Regions from separate parts of the Mesorhizobium newzealandense genome, predicted to be linked through region 1. Evidence: riboswitches for the same ligand, from Rfam matches in the RefSeq annotation. Region 1 holds a riboswitch; each other region holds the start of a gene.
The links. Region 1 has a riboswitch for cobalamin ahead of ACFSOZ_RS09110 (DUF1636 family protein). Riboswitches for the same ligand answer to the same signal wherever they lie in the genome.
Positions count from the first base shown of each region.

Region 1 (5,238 bases):
CGTCGGCCTGGGCATATTCGTCGACCAGCCGCTCAAGCCTGTGCTGATCCTCGTCCAGCCCGGCGCCGGTCATTGGCGGCGGCAGATGGCCAAGAGTGACCGCGGCGATGCGCCGTTTGGCCTGTGCTGCTTCGCCGGGGTTGGAGACGATGAAGGGATAGATGACGGGCAGGGGACCGGTGACGATCTCGGGAAAGCAGTTTTCCGAGAGCGCAACCGTCTTGCCGGGCAGCCATTCCAGCGTGCCATGGGCGCCGACATGGATGAGAGCGTGGACGCCGAGCGATTTGCGCAACCACAGGCCGAAGGCGATCAGCGCATGGCGCGGCGGTAGTGTCGGGTCGTGATAGTCGGCGCGGCGGTCCGCCGAGCGGCCGCGATCGGGGGCGAGCGCCACGGTGATGTTGCCGAAGATGGCGGCGCGGAAGGGGAAGTGTTTTTCGCCAACGAACCGCGAAGGTTGGCGTTCTGTCGCGCCCCCCTCTGTCCTGCCGGACATCTCCCCCACTTGGGGGGAGATTGGCAGTTCCGTTGTTGGCTCTTGAGCTACAGCGTGGGAAATTGGCGAACGCAGTGATGAGGGCGCAATCTCCCCCCGTGTGGGGGAGATGTCCGGCAGGACAGAGGGGGGCGCCTCGCACAAGCCGGTTTCGTCTTCTACTTTCCCCCAAGCGGCTTCCACGGCAGCGAGTGCCTCAACTGGCAATTCTGTCGAGAAGTCGAGATAATCCTCCAGCTTCAGCCCTTGCCCGGCCACTTCCAGCAAATCCAGCAGCCCACGAGGCGTTTGCGGAATCCCGTCAACCGCATACCCCTGTTCCTTGAGGTCGTGCAGCATGGCCACCGCGCTGGACGGCACATCGAGGCCGACGGCATAGCCGGTGCGGCCGGGCGCACTCGGATAATCGGGGATCAGGATCGCCAGCTTGCGTTCGGCGCGGGGCGTTTCCTGCAGCTTGATGAAGGCTGCGACGCGGTCCGCGACTTGCGCGACGCGGTCGGGCTCCGGCCGGTTGGCGAAGGCGCGGTGACCAAGTGCGGGATCGACCTCGCTCTCGCCCTTGAAGGAAATCGCACCGGCCAGGATGCGGCCGTCGAGCTCCGGCAGCACGACATGCATGGCGAGGTCGGCGGGTGCCAGCCCGCGCTGGTTGTTTTCCCAGATATCGCGGCGGGTGGTGGCGACGATGACCTGGAAGACAGGCACGCCGGCGCGGTCGAACAGGGTTTCAACGCCGGGTTCGGCGCCGGACGCGAAGGCGGTCGCGGTGATGATGGCGGCAGGTTTGAGCGTGGTCAGTGCGGTTTCCACGAACGTCAGGGATGCTGGATCCTTGAGGCTGGAGACGAAGATGGGGACCGGGTTGATGCCGCGCTGCCGCAGCGCTTCAAAAAGCGCGCCGATCGGCGCGACATCGGCCGCCAGCAGCATCGAGCGGTAGAACAGGATGGGGGTGACGGGGGCGCGGACGTGGGCAGGATCGCTACCGTTCATCGGGATCCGGACAGCACTCGGGTCGTCAACGACGCCGCGTCCTGGCTCATAAAATCCGGCCTTTGGTACCGCGACCGGTGCTGTGACGGTGCTCCTGGCTCCAGCCAGCCGCGCCAGCTTCTGTACCAGCGCGCTCATATTCGCCGGGCCGCCCTCGCGGAAATAGTCGAGCAGAGCGTCAAGCTCCTCGCGCGGCAGCGTCGAGGCTTCGATCAGGCGCAGATCCTCGTCGCGGCATTCGCCGGGCAGCAGCGCCAGTTTTATGCCGCGAGCGCGGGCGGTCAAGGCAAGCTGGTCGCAGCCATAGCGCCACCAGTCGTAGCCGCCGAGGATGCGCACAAGGATGATTTTGGCGTGGCGGGCGACGCTGTCGACCCAGAGGTCGACGGACATGGGATGGCGCAGGTCACGGAGGGCAGCCAGCCGCATCGAGGGCAGGCGGTCGGCGTCGGCCTTCCACGCCGCCGCCAGCCCGGCGAGATCGCTGTCGGTGAAGGACAGGGCCACGATATCCGCCGGCGTCTGCCGCAGATCGACCGGCTCGGCGAGATCGTCGAGCGAGGCGGATGTCGTGGTGAGGATGTGCATCGCGGCCCGTGGTGTGCGTCAGCCGGCGAGTATACGCTCGATTGCCGGGCGGTTCAGCCCCTTCAGGCCGATGACGACGAGGCGCGAGCGGCGGTCGTCCTGCGCCGTCCAGGCGCGGTCATAGTAATGATTGACGCGCGGTCCGACAGCCTGCAGCAAGAGCCGCATCGGCTTGCCGCCGACCTCGACGAAGCCCTTCACGCGCAGCACGTTTTCTTCCTCGGCGGCGGTAGCGACGCGTTTTGCCAGCTCATCCGGATTGGCGATCGAGGCTATGTCGACAATAAAACTGTCGAAGTCATCATGCTCGTGGTCGAGCTCGTCGTCGTGATGGGTCTTGCGGTTTTCGATGTCGTCCTCGACGGCAAGGCCAAGGCCGAGCAGCACCGACGGATCGACCTTGCCCTGCGACGTCGGCACGATTTTCACCGCGCGGGCGATGTGCTCGTTGATGATGGCGTTGGCGCGGGCGGAGCCGGCGGCGTCCATCAGGTCGCTCTTCGACAGGATGATCAGGTCGGCACAGGCGATCTGATCCTCGAACACTTCTTCGACCGGATCGTCGTGATCGAGCGTCGTGTCCTGTGCGCGCTGTGCCTGAAGTGCGTCGATGTCGTTGGCGACACGGCCTTCGGCCAGTGCTGGTCCATCGACGACGGCGATGACGCCATCGACCGTCACGCGGCTCTTCACTGTCGGCCACTGAAAAGCCTGGACCAGCGGTTTGGGCAGAGCGAGGCCGGAGGTCTCGATCAGGATGTGGTCGACCTTTGGTGTCAGCGACAGGATCTGGTCGAGTGCCGGCACGAAATCGTCGGCAACGGTGCAGCAGATGCAGCCATTGGCCAGCTCGACGATGTTTTCCTCCGGGCAGGTGTCGATGCCGCAGCCCTTCAGGATCTCGCCGTCGATGCCGATGTCGCCGAACTCGTTGACGATGATGGCCAGCCGCTTGCCGCCGGCATTTTCCAGGAGGTGGCGGATGAGCGTCGTCTTGCCGGCGCCGAGGAAGCCGGTGACGACGGTGCAGGGGACGCGGGAGACGGAAGCGGTCATGATCAGTCCTTCAATAGGTCGAGGGGAGGGATGCGGGCGACGAGGCCGCGCTTCAGGCTATCGGGGCGGCCGCGCCACGGAATGAGGCCGTCCGTCGAGGTGGCGAAGAGTTTTGCTCCGGAGACGAGGTCGGCGCCGCTGGTCGCGGTCAGGTCGCCGAAGACGTAGCTCCAGCAGCCATCGCGCAGGATGGCGGCACTAAGCCGGCGCTTGCAATTGCCGAGGCATTCGACGCTGAAGACCCGGACATCTTCGCCAGAAGCGGCGCGGCGCGCATCCTGCGCCAGCAGTTCGCCGGCGCGGGGATGAGCGTCGGAACCGGTTTCATCGCGACAGGAAGCACAGACGATGACGGTTACGCCGGCAAGAGCATCGCTCTCGCCGGACGAATTGTCCGCTGTGCCAGCCGAAAAACTGCTGTCATGGTCCAAAAATCGAACTCCTTGCCCGGAAACCCGCCGGGCGATCGGATTCTGTAGTCGTAGACGGCAGGTCTCCTGGCTCGCGGGTCATCGCCTTGGTGCCGCCTTCCCGGGACCGTCCCAGTGGCTTTCGGCCTTGGCTCTTCGCTTACAGTTGCGGGGACAGCCGCGGATTTGGGATTTTTGTCCCGCACCGCATTCCCTCTTGGCCCTTGCCGTTGCGGGCAGGGGACCGTCTGGAGCGGATTTAGGCTTTTGCAGGCAGCGGTGTCAACGCGGGGTGAGCGTTAGTTGCGGCTTGATGTCCATCATGTATCCATTGGCTTCTTAGTGCGACCTCTTAACCAGTTTGCGGCGGTGCCCAACAAACTCGGTTTGGCAGCCTTCTCTTCTGGCAACGCAAGAATGACATGGCGCAATGCCTGATACCCATCGCCGTGATGCCAATCCTGACTAACAAGCAGCTTGGCCTTCAGGCCATGTTTCGTTGTCCAGGAGAACTTCTTTGCCGATAAGTTCTCCGCCATGGCTCGCTACGAAAATCCGGACGAAATGACTGCCGGGGCGCACATTGGCGGAGAACAGTTTTTCCAGCTGGGCATAGAACGCCGGATATGTCCGGTTAAGCGTGCATTCCACTACAGCCTGGGTAATGACAGGCCCGGCATACACCTTCCAGCTGGCATCATTGCGCTGCCAGAACTCGATGTCGGCTTGCATGTTGTCGCAAACATGCTTTGCAAGGCCCTCGATCAACACATGAAATACGCCGATCAGGAACTTTCCGAATGCCTGGAATGTCGCCTGTTGACGTGTGTCGCCCATTCCAACGAACGATTCGATGACGGGCTGAGTGCCCAGTAACGGCGAGAAGATATGGATTTCGACGACAAGCCAGAGTGTCGAGTCTCGCTGCTCCCTATCCAAGATTTCGGCTTCAAACCGCAGGTTTTCCAGCTCAAGACTGACATCGTGCTGTCCACGGATGGTGTTGATCCCATGTGCAATCAACGCCTCGTGGATCAGGTCGAGAACCTCTTGCGATGCCATGATTGAACCTGGGCCGACAAAACTCCCTCAAACGTCTGCGGCCGACGGCTGATGTCAAGAGCGGCCCTGATGGTTCAAGCTCAGCAGTGCCGGACCCAAGTCGCCGGCCGGTGTGATTTCCATTCTCTCTAGTCCAAGCCAGCCTTGCATCTGCTTCAGTTCCTCGAACAGCTGACCAGCGGTTTCAGCGGGCGCGCCGGGCTCGGCGTAAGCAGCATGGACGCGTAACACGCCAGCCGGCCGGTCGGCCTTGAGGTCGACGCGCGCGACGATCCTGTCGCCGAGCAGGAAGGGCAGGACGTAGTAGCCGTATTGGCGCTTTTCGGCCGGGGTGTAGATCTCGATGCGGTAGTGGAAATCGAACAGTCGCTCGGTGCGCGACCGCTCGAAGACGACCGGATCGAACGGCGCCAGCAGGGCGCGGGCCTCGAGTTTGCGTGGCAGGCGCGCGTCCTTATGAAGATAAGCCGGCTTGTCCCAGCCTTCGACACGCACGGGCAACAGTTCGCCAAGTTCGACCAGTTCCTCGAGCCGGCCTTTCATGTCGGCGGGCGACAGGCGGTAGTAGTCGCGTAGGTCGCCAGCCGTCGCGATGCCGTGGGCGCGGGCCGAGATGCGCAGCAACTC
Region 1 covers NZ_JBHUGZ010000007.1:63,464-68,701, forward strand. Annotated here, with positions in the region: gene ACFSOZ_RS09100 (cobaltochelatase subunit CobN) at 1-2,083, opposite strand, end outside; gene cobW (cobalamin biosynthesis protein CobW) at 2,102-3,139, opposite strand; gene ACFSOZ_RS09110 (DUF1636 family protein) at 3,142-3,570, opposite strand; cobalamin riboswitch at 3,610-3,813, opposite strand; gene ACFSOZ_RS09115 (DUF6348 family protein) at 4,015-4,611, opposite strand; gene ACFSOZ_RS09120 (winged helix-turn-helix domain-containing protein) at 4,666-5,238, opposite strand, start outside.

Region 2 (5,238 bases), on a different contig from region 1:
CAACAGCACCGCGCCGAAGACCGCGCAGCTGGCAACCAGCCGCAGATGCAAAGGACCCGCCAGCGGCCGCGACAGATGCGGGATCATCAGTCCGACGAAGCCGATGACGCCGGCGACCGAGACCAGGATCGCCGTCGCGAACGCGGCGACGAAGAAGGTCATCCTGCGCATCCGCGCCACCGGCACACCAAGGCTTTCGGCGGCATTTTCGCCGGCCAGGAAAGCATCGAGCCGGCGGTGGTTCCATAGCGCATAAGCCAGGATGGTGCCCGCACCCAGCGCGCCGAGCCAGATGTTGTCCCAGCGTGCCAGGCCGAGCCCGCCCATCGTCCAGAACAGCACCGAGTGGGCGGCGCGCTGGTCGCCGGCAAAAACCAGGTAGTTGGTCAAGGCGGTGAACATGAACGACACGGCAAGGCCGGCGAGGATCAGCCGCTCCGGCCCTTGCCCCCTCACCCGCGCAACCAGCAGCAGGACGACGCCGGCAGCCAGTATGCCGCCGGTGAAAGCCGCGACCGGCAGCGTCCAGATACCAAAACTGTCGCCGAAGACGGTGATGACGGAAACCGCGCCTGCAGCGGCGCCGGACGACAGGCCGAACAGGAACGGATCGGCCAGATCATTGCGGGTCACCGTCTGCAGCAGCGCACCGACGACGCCCAGGCCGGCGCCGACGCAGATGGCCAGGATCGTGCGCGGCAGCCGCAGGTCGACGACGATCTTGCCGACCGGGCCGGACACGTCGTGTCCACCCAGTCCAATCGCATGGCCGAGCGAAGCCACGACGTCGGTCAACGGAATCAGCGTCGAGCCATAGGCGATCGACAGCAAGGCGAGAGCGGCGATCGCCGCCGCTCCCACCATCATGGCGAGTGCGAATGCCTTGTGTCGCAAGCCTGGAAATGCGTCGCGTCCATCAGGGCTCATGCGACGCACTTCCCGGATCTTTTCTTCATGCATGTCGTTGCCAAAAAACCGCAGCGCACTTTTGGGCGACATGCATCAAAATGCTTCCGGATGCATCGCCTTGGCGATCTTGTCGATCGCTTCGATGTTGGCGGGTCCAGGCGTCAGCTCGGCATAGCGCAGGGCGACGAAACGCTCGTTCTTGACCGCGTCCGTTTCTTTCATCGCCGGATGCGCCTTCAGGAAATCGAGCAGTTTCTTGTAGCCGCCGCCGTCCTGGTAATCGAGCAGGATGAGGAATTGCGGATTGCGCGAGGCCACCGTTTCCCAGTCCGTGTTGCCCCAGCTGGTGTCCATGTCGGCCATGATGTTGTCGCCGCCGGCGGCTGATATCATGGCGCTGGGGATGGCGAACTTGCCCGCGGTGAAGGGCTTGTCCTCGCCGGAATCATAGAGGAACACCCGCGTGCCCTTGCGGTCGCCGACCTTGGCGGTGATGTCGGCGAGCTGCGTCTTCCAGCCTGAAACGAGCTTTTGCGCCTCAGCCTCCTTGCCAAAAATCTTGCCCAGCTTTTCGACGTCGCCATAGAGCAGGTCCATCGAGGCGGCAGGGCGGTTCTTGTCGAGATGGACGCAGCTTTCCGTCAGCACCAGTGTCTTGATGCCATGCGGGGCAAGCGTTTCGGGCGTCACTTCGCCGCCCGGCTTCATGCCGTAGTACCAGCCGGCGAAGAAGAAATCGGGCTCGACCGCGACGAGGTTTTCAAGCGTCGGATATTTGGGAGCGAGTTCAGGGATCGAGCCCTGCTCGGCCTTGAATTCGGGGCCGACCTTGTACCATCCGGTGATGCCGGTCAGGCCGACGATCGACGGCTGCAGTTTCAGCGCGAAAGCCATCTCGGCCATGTTGAGATCATGGATGACGGCGCGCTTCGGCGGCGCGTCGAAAGTCAGCGGTTTGCCGCAACTGTCGACGGTCACAGGGAAGGCGAAAGCTGTCGAGGCCAGCAGCGAGAAGACGAGCGAAAAAGCGAGGCGTTTCAAGGGTATTGCTCCGTTGTTGAACAGGGATTGGGCGGAACGGCTTCGATCAGGATGTCGGCACGGCGCGGTTCGGCACCTCGAACACCGTCAGTTCGCGGTCTTCAGTCGGATGGCGCAGACGAAAGACGTCGACGCCGAACACCTCGCGGATCAGCTGTTGGGTCAGCGCTTCGCGCGGCGCGGCGAACGCTTGCAGGCGGGCATTGTTCATCACCGCGACCCTGGTAGCGAAGGGCGCCACCAGGGCCAGATCGTGCAGCACCGCGATCACCGTCATGCCGAAGCTGGCCACGAGTTCGAGCAGTTCGCCGCGGGCGCGCGGGTCGAGATGGTTGGTGGGCTCGTCGAGGAACAGAATTGTTGGCTCCTGCGCGATGGCGCGCGCCAGCTGGGCGCGCTGGCGCTCGCCACCCGACAGCGAGCCGATGGTGCGGCCAAGCAACGGCAGCAGGCCGGTCCGGCGCAGCGCGTCGACGACAATGTCGCGTTCGTCGCTCCTGCGCCTTAGCCCGGCGTGCGGAACCCGGCCAAGCTCGACATAGTCGATCACCGCCAGCCGCGGATCGGGCTGGTCGGTCTGGCCGACCACGGCGATCTGCAGTGCGCGCTCGGCGGCCGAAATCCTGTCCAGCCGGCGCCCGCCAAGCTTCACCTCGCCGGAACTTGGCCGCAGCATGCCCGACAGCATGCGCAGCAGCGTGGTCTTGCCGGCGCCGTTGGGGCCGATGATGGCGAGGCGATCACCTGCGCCCACCGAGAGGCTGACCGCATGGACCATATCTCGGCCATTCGCCATGGCACTGAGGTCACGCGCTTCGAGAACCGGCGCTGTCATCGGCTGTTTCCCGCCAGATTGCCCGGACCCGGGATGCGGGCCAGCGTCTTGCCGGCCAATCCCGCCGGGCGCTGTCCCGAATTGCACCAGCCATCGGCGAGCGAAGCATAGAGCTTGGCGAATCGCACGAGATCGCCGACATCGGCCTGCGCATCGATGGAGCCGAAGAGATAGGCGGCCTTGCCCGATGCCTGGAAGGCAACCGTCAAGGGCCGTGCACAGCCGGCCATGCAAGCCACGCCCTCGACAATGAAGCCATTTGCCACGGCGGGTTCATGGTGGGCCGAGAGCCGGGAACGTAAATCGGTGCACAGATTCTCACCCGACCTGATCCCTGTCGGGACGTCGCGGCAAAGCGTGCAGACAATAATGCGGTGAATACGATCGGTAGCGCCGTCCAACTTTTCCGTCTTTCTCGATTGGCGACGGAAGGAAGTTGGCGAATCGGCCGACAAGACCGACGTCCACGTCTCCTCCCGGCACACCCCGTCCGGTCAACTCATGCTGATGGCAGGTCTCCTGGCTCGCGGGTCGTGGCGCCATCCTGCCTTCCCAGCCTTGCCGGCCAGTGGCATTTACGGATTTTGCTCGCCGCTTACAGTTGCGGGGGCAGCCACGGCCTCGACCCTTGGGGATCTCACCGTGTTCCCTTTTCACCCCTTGCCTTGCGGCCAGGGGACCATCACCGGCCCAGCGTAGATTTCCATCGATCGCATCGCAATGGTTTTTTGCGACGTCGCTGCTCCATCTAAATGTAATAACATTACATTTGAAGCGATATTCCCCGACGATGTCAACCCCGCTTGTCGCGCAATACGGCGGCGGCAGTGGCAGCTGCTCGGAACGGGCTCGCCGCCGGAGGTAGAAGGTGGCCGGGGGGCAGAGCGAGTTGGCATTACGGTTGCCGAGGGCGAGAACCTTGACGGCGCAAGCGGCGGCAGTCTGTAGTCGCGGCAGGCTCGGCCGGCAGAGGAGGTGCCATATGGAAAAGATCATCCTGGACTGCGACCCTGGGCATGATGACGCTATCGCCATCCTGCTGGCGGCAGGCAATCCGAAGATCGATCTCCTCGGCATCACTACGGTTTCGGGCAACCACAATGTCGAGAACACCACGCGCAATGCGCTTTCCGTATGCACCGCCTATGGCATCAAGGTGCCGGTGGCGAAGGGCTCTCCCGGGCCGCTCCTCATCGATCAGGTGCTGGCCGTCGAGATCCACGGCGAGACCGGGCTCGACGGCCCCGTACTGCCGCCCGCCTCGTTCGAGCTCGACAAGCGGCACGCCGTCGACTTCATCATCGACACCGTCATGGCGCATGAGCCAAAGACGATCACTCTGGTGCCGGTCGGTCCCTACACCAACATCGCGCTTGCCGTGCGCAAGGACCCCCGCATCGTCGAGCGGGTGAAACGGGTCGTCGCGATGGGGGGAAGCTATACCAGGGGCAACATCACGCCCGCGGCGGAGTTCAACGTCTATGCCGATCCGGAGGCCGCCGACGTGGTGTTCCGGGCCAAATGGGACGTCACCATGGTGGGTCTCGACCTGACACATCAGGCGCTCGCCACCACGAAGCTTCAGGACCGGGTGCGCGCCGTCGGCGGCGAGATAGCCAAGTTCATCCTCGATATCTGGGAGTTCATAGCGACCACGCATGGGGGCCTCCTGCAGATCGAGTATCCCGCCGTCCATGACGCGTGCTGCGTCGCGGCTATGATCGACCCGACCGTCTTCACCACCGAGAAGGCCGATATCCGCGTCGAGCTTGCCGGCCGGTGGACCAAGGGCATGACCGTCTGCAATTTCGAGAAGATGGGTGGCATGCACCATTTCGGGGGCACGGCGAGCGAGCAGGTCGACTTCCGCCACACCGTGGCGATGAAGCTCGACCATCAAAAATTCTGCGATTTGATTGTGGATGCGCTGGAGCGTCTAACCAAGAACAAGGCGTGACCCGCACCCTTCGCGACGATACAGCAGGCAGCAAGAGACAACTGGGCGTTCTTCGGGCCAATCGGCGGGAAGGTAGGTCACACGACCGCTCGCGCTATGCGTGCCAACGATGTCTGCTTTGAGGAAGCGGTAAACTGATCTCTGCGACTGTCATCAGGCGCGAAGCAGCCATTCTTTGCAGGATTGGTCTTGCCTCCAAAACACAACAAGGCCCCGCGCGGGGCCTTGTCATATCCAACCTTAGTGGCTGGCTCCCCTCACTTCCCCATCATCTGCTTGGCATTTTCCGCCGTGATCGCCGTCGTCTCCACTGTCACTGTCGGCTCCACCGAAGTGGCGCAATCGAGCAGAATCTTCTTCGACATCTCGATCGCTTCCTTGGCACCGGTCGGATAGGTGAAGGTCGCCGCCCAGTCGCCTTTCGCTACCGCTTCGATGCCGCCGGCAGGTCCCGGCAAGCCATCGGTGCCGATGATCTTGACGTCCTTGCCGGCAC
Region 2 covers NZ_JBHUGZ010000030.1:625,769-631,006, reverse strand. Annotated here, with positions in the region: gene ACFSOZ_RS37170 (FecCD family ABC transporter permease) at 1-927, opposite strand, end outside; gene ACFSOZ_RS37165 (ABC transporter substrate-binding protein) at 1,003-1,950, opposite strand; gene ACFSOZ_RS37160 (ABC transporter ATP-binding protein) at 1,997-2,785, opposite strand; gene ACFSOZ_RS37155 (DUF1636 family protein) at 2,782-3,270, opposite strand; cobalamin riboswitch at 3,278-3,484, opposite strand; gene ACFSOZ_RS37150 (nucleoside hydrolase) at 3,768-4,742, shown strand; gene ACFSOZ_RS37145 (substrate-binding domain-containing protein) at 5,000-5,238, opposite strand, start outside.
Region 2: it holds a riboswitch for cobalamin, as region 1 does, so the genes downstream of both, ACFSOZ_RS37155 (DUF1636 family protein) here and ACFSOZ_RS09110 (DUF1636 family protein) in region 1, are expected to answer to the same signal.

Region 3 (5,238 bases), on a different contig from region 1:
TCGACGATCGCAAGGACGGCTTCGACCTGGTGCTGACGCTGACGCGCGAAGCCGCGCGCCGTCCAGCCGATTATTCGCGGCGGGTGGATGTCGCCATGATGGTACAATCCATGGCGCGGTTGCCCGGACCGCCTGATGTCGCCTTCGTCTGCGGCTCCAACGCCTTCGTTTCGGCCGCCGCCCGGGCGCTGATCGATGCCGGCGTTGCGGCGGAAATCATCCGCACCGAACGCTACGGAGTTTGAACGGACACGGTCCTTCCGAGAAGTTTCTCGTAGCCGCCGTTCCGAGGCTCGGCATCGCCCATCGGTCACGCCTCGATTTCGAGCGCCGAAAGCGGCTTTGAGCAACAGGCGAGGATGAAGCCGTCGTCGATCTCGTGGTCGAGGATGCCGCCATTGTGGCTCATCTCGACGGCGCCTGCGACCTTCTTCACCTTGCAGGTTCCGCACAGGCCGAACTCGCATGCGGCGGGAATCCGCACGCCGGAAGCCCGCGCCGTCTGCAGCACGGTCTGGCCGGCGACGCATTCGGCATCGACATCCGAAAGCGCGAAGCGGATCGGCGTCGCGGCTTCGACGATGACGGCGGCGCCGTCTTCCGCCGGCGACGTGAACGGTGCCGGGATCTCCTCCACGACAGGCGCCGCAAAGCTCTCCTGATGGTACTTCGTCATGTCGAAGCCGGCAGAGTCCAGCATGCCGCGCACGGCGCGCATGAAGGGATCAGGGCCGCAGCAGAAGATTTCGCGCTCGCGGAAATCGGGCGCCAGCAATGGCAGCCGGATCGCGTCGATGCGGCCCATATGTCCGAACCAGCCCTCGCGGCTCGACCGCTCCTCGATCATGAAGCCGAGCGACAGGCCGGGCATGCGGCTGCCCAGCAGTTCGAGCTCCTTGCGGAAAATGATTTCTTCGGGGCGCCGGGCGCAATTGACGAAGCCGACATCGGTCCATGGCGCGCAGTCGTTCAGCCAGCGCAGCATCGACATCATCGGCGTCACGCCGGAGCCGGCCGAAATGAACAGATACTTGGCCGCCGGGTGGCTGTGCAGCGAAAAGTCACCGGTCGGCCCATAGGCCTTCACATGCGAACCGGGCGTCAGATGGTCGAACATCCAGCGTGTGCCGATGCTGCCCGCTTGCGCCTTGATCGTCACCGCGATCGAGAACGGCCGCGATGGCGAAGACGACAGCGTGTAGGTGCGCATCAGCGGCCCATCGGCGGTCGGCAGTTCCAGCGTCACGAACTGGCCCGGCTTGTAGCGGAACCAGGTCTGGTTGTCGGAGCGGAAGGTGAAGGTCTTCACATCAGGCGCTTCGTCACTGACGCCGATCACTTCCAGCACCTGGAGCCTGTCGTTCCAGGGCGTCATCTGGTCGAGATGGCGATAGAGGCCAAGGTCCGTCATCGCATTCATCCTCTTGTCCCTTTTATTCCGTGCATGTCGTGATCCCAAAACCGCTGCGCACTCTTGGGCGACATGCACCAAAGCGCGTCGCTTCGAAACGGATTCATGCGACGCGCTTCAGGTCTTGTTTCCTTGCATGTCGTTGTCTCAAAACCAGGGGCCATTTTTGAGCGCCATGCACTAGGCAACGCTGCGCAGCGCCGGCCGGCCGCCTTCGGCAAGCCGCGGACCGATGAACGACGCGTACCATTCGACGAACTGGATTACGCCGCCCTCATGCAGCTCCGAATAGGGCCCTGGTTCGTAGGCGGGCGACAGGATGCCGAAGGCGTTTTCCTCGACGATGCGGCGGTCCTGGTCGTTGGTCTCGGTCCAGACATGGGTGAGTTCGGCGAGATCGTAGTCGACGCCTTCGACCGCATCCTTGTGGACGAGCCATTTGGTCGTCACTGCCGTTTCCGTGGCGCTGATCGGCAGCACGCGGAACGTCACCGCGTGGTCGATGAGGATGTGGTTCCATGTCGTCGGATAGTGATAGTGCATCAAGGTGCCGATCCGGTCGGCAGAGACGGTGTCGGAGAGGTTCTTCTTCACCGCCCGCTTGCCGTTCATGGTGTAGCTGACGGCGTCGCGCAGCAGCGGCGCGCGGGTGGCGCGGTACTGTCCGGCCGCATCGATGCGGAATTTGCTCGGCAGGCCGGCCGCTTCGCATTTCGCCCAGTGCGCAAGCATTTCCGGGTCGCTGTCGGCGCCCTGCACGCCGGTCACCGTCGGTGCCTCCGGGAACGTCTTGCAAAGCTCCGGGTGATTGCCGGCGCAATGGTAGCACTCGCGGTTGTTTTCCCAGACCAGCTTCCAGTTGCCCTTCTCGACAATGGTCGACTCGAACGCCACCTTGGCCTCGCGCAGCCGGTGCGGCAAAAGGTAGGGCTCGATCATCGCCCGCATCGGTGCGAAATCCGCCGGCTCCTTGGCCAGGCAGATGAAGATGTAGCCGCCGACACTTTCACAGGCGATCGGCTTCAGGCCGAACTGGCTCTTGTCGAACCCGTCTGCCATCTGCCGGGCAAACAACAGCCTTCCGTCCAGCTCATAGGTCCACTGGTGATAGGGGCAGACCAGCTTTGCCGCCGTGCCCTTGTCTGAATTGCAGACTCGGCTGCCGCGATGGCGGCAGGAATTGTGAAAGGCGTTGATATTGCCCTTCTGGTCGCGAACAAGCACGACCGGATAGTCGCCGATCTGCGCGGTAATGTAGCTGCCCGGCTTCGGCAGCTCGCAATCATGGCCGATGAACAGCCAGTCGCGATACCAGATCAGCTCCATGTCGAGCTTGAAATAGTCGGGATCGGTGTAAAAGGGCTGCTCGAGCGAGAAGCCGTTCCTGCGGCCCTGCAGCAGCCTCAGCATGTCGTTGCGCGCGTCCATGTCCTGTCCTCATAGCCAAGGACTGAACTGGTGGTGATGGAGGAAGGATCGGACGCAGGCCGGCGAAGCGCCGGACATGCACTATCCACCTCTTGACCGCCCACCGCGATCAGTCGAGTTCAAATATCTCGGGCTGGTTTCCGGGCTCTGGAGTGTCCTTGCGGACGGTCGCGACACCTTCCCAGGCGTTTGCCCAGTGGTCTCCCGTTGCGACTTGAACTCCACCACCGTTGCGGGGGCAGCGCCGGATTCTGACCGGCTTCCCAATTCTCCGCTTCGTCGTCACGAAGCGGCACCTGAGATGACATGATCTAATCACGATCGCGGGCGCGCCATCGGCATGAAAACGACATCGTATCCATGCGGCGCGACACGCATGCGAAATGCTCCGGCTGGCGATTGCGGAGCCGAAATCCGATCTCTTCGGCAGCCATAGCCGGCTGCAATCTCCTCGAATCCGACCCCTTGCCAGGGCCCAAGAAAGGTTAACGGTTTCGAAAAGTGACTATTAGCAGTCTCTAAAATCGAACCGAACGGTTCGTTTCTGTTGACGGTGCGTGCAGGACGGTGTGAACGCTGGGCCTCCGACACAGTTGGTGATCGGGGTGCCGATTTTACATAACTAATTGATATTACGAAGAAAAACAACTGGTGTAGACGCTCTTGGCACAATTTCAAGTGGCAGATTCTTGGTCCACGCGGAACAACTTCGTGATTGGAAATGGCTGGATGGCTTTCCCACATCGGGGCGGTCCGAACGACGCGATTTCATCCCAAGACACGCCGCTAGACGGACGGAAAGATACTGGAGTACCAAAAAATGAAAAAGATCATTCTCACTGCCGCCGCCCTTCTGGCCATTTCCGGCAGCGCCTTCGCTAGCGGTAGCGACCACTATGGTTCGAACGCCGCGGCGGCCACTGCTGTCGACAGCTCGCGCACCGCTTCGATCAAGAAGTCGGAACCGGCTGCTCAGACGCCTGTCCAGGGTAGCGACCGTAACCTCTTCGGCCACTAACGCCGATTCCCAGGAGGTGGCGGGCTCGCCCGCCGCCCTGGCAAAATCCAGAAATTCAAAATTCAGGAGAGCTGAAATGAACAAGATCCTTATTGCTGCCGCCGCCGTTCTGGCCATTTCCGGCAGCGCTTTCGCCGGAAGCGACAACTTTGGCTCCAACGGCGCCAACCAGCCTGCCGCCTCGGTCGACAACTCGTACACGGCTTCCACCAAGAAGTCCGAGCCGGCTGCGCAGACGCCTGTCACCCATGGCAGTGACCGCAACCTGTTCGGCAACAACTGACATCCGAAACTAGCATCCGACGGCGAGGCGGCGGGTCAACCTGCCGCCTCGAATTCGAAAATACCGGAGTATCAAAAATGAAAAAGATTGCTCTTACTGCCGCCGCTCTTCTGATTGCCGCCGGCAGCGCCTATGCCGGCAACGACAATGTTGGCGGCACCGACATCAACAAGCAGGCGACCGTCAACGTCGACGTCTCGAATACGGGCTCGATCCGCAACAGCGAATCGCCCGTCTACAAGTTGCTCAACTCGTCGGGCGACGTACAGAAGTCCGCCCCTCAGGGCAGCGACCGGAACCTCTTCGGCCGCTAACCAACAGCCGAAGCTGATCTCCAAACAGAGAGCGGCGGGCCCGTGCCCGCCGCTTTTTGCTTTTTATGCGCCTCCGATGTCCTGACCTCAGGCCGCCTTTGCTTCCGGCTGACGGAGCGAGAAGGAGTGCCCGTCGGCGTCGAAGATGTGAAGGTCGCTGGCGTCCGCGCTCAGCCGCAGCGTCGCCCCGCGCTTGACCTCGACATTGCCTGGCATCTTGGTCACCAGCGGCAGGTCGGCGCGGCCGATGTCGACATAGACAAGTTGGACCTCGCCGAGCTGCTCGACATAGTCCACCGTTCCCTCGAACAGATAGTCCGCGCCGCTGGCGATCGTCAGGTCCTCCGGCCTGACGCCGAAGCTCACCGAAGCACCGTTTGCCGATGCCGGCGTGGCGATCGGTACCGTCGCCTTGCGGCCGCCGACATGGCTGACGACGGTCGGGTTTCCAGTCTTGTCGATGGTCGCCGGCAGGATGTTCATGGCCGGCGAGCCGATGAACTGGGCGACGAACAGATTGCCGGGCTTCTTGTAGAGATCCATCGGGGTGCCGACCTGCTCGATATGGCCTTCCTTGAGCACCACGATGCGGTCGGCTAGCGTCATCGCCTCGACCTGGTCGTGGGTGACGTAGATCATGGTCGTGTTGGGCATCGATTCCTTGAGCTTGGCGATCTCGATGCGGGTGGCGACGCGCAACGCCGCGTCAAGGTTCGACAACGGCTCGTCGAACAGGAACACTTTCGGATTGCGCACGATGGCGCGGCCGATGGCGACGCGTTGG
Region 3 covers NZ_JBHUGZ010000014.1:96,209-101,446, forward strand. Annotated here, with positions in the region: gene ACFSOZ_RS21145 (FAD-binding oxidoreductase) at 1-245, shown strand, start outside; gene ACFSOZ_RS21150 (FAD-binding oxidoreductase) at 311-1,411, opposite strand; gene ACFSOZ_RS21155 (aromatic ring-hydroxylating oxygenase subunit alpha) at 1,592-2,839, opposite strand; cobalamin riboswitch at 2,954-3,154, opposite strand; gene ACFSOZ_RS21160 (DUF680 domain-containing protein) at 3,660-3,857, shown strand; gene ACFSOZ_RS21165 (DUF680 domain-containing protein) at 3,934-4,140, shown strand; gene ACFSOZ_RS21170 (DUF680 domain-containing protein) at 4,218-4,454, shown strand; gene ACFSOZ_RS21175 (ABC transporter ATP-binding protein) at 4,542-5,238, opposite strand, start outside.
Region 3: it holds a riboswitch for cobalamin, as region 1 does, so the genes downstream of both, ACFSOZ_RS21155 (aromatic ring-hydroxylating oxygenase subunit alpha) here and ACFSOZ_RS09110 (DUF1636 family protein) in region 1, are expected to answer to the same signal.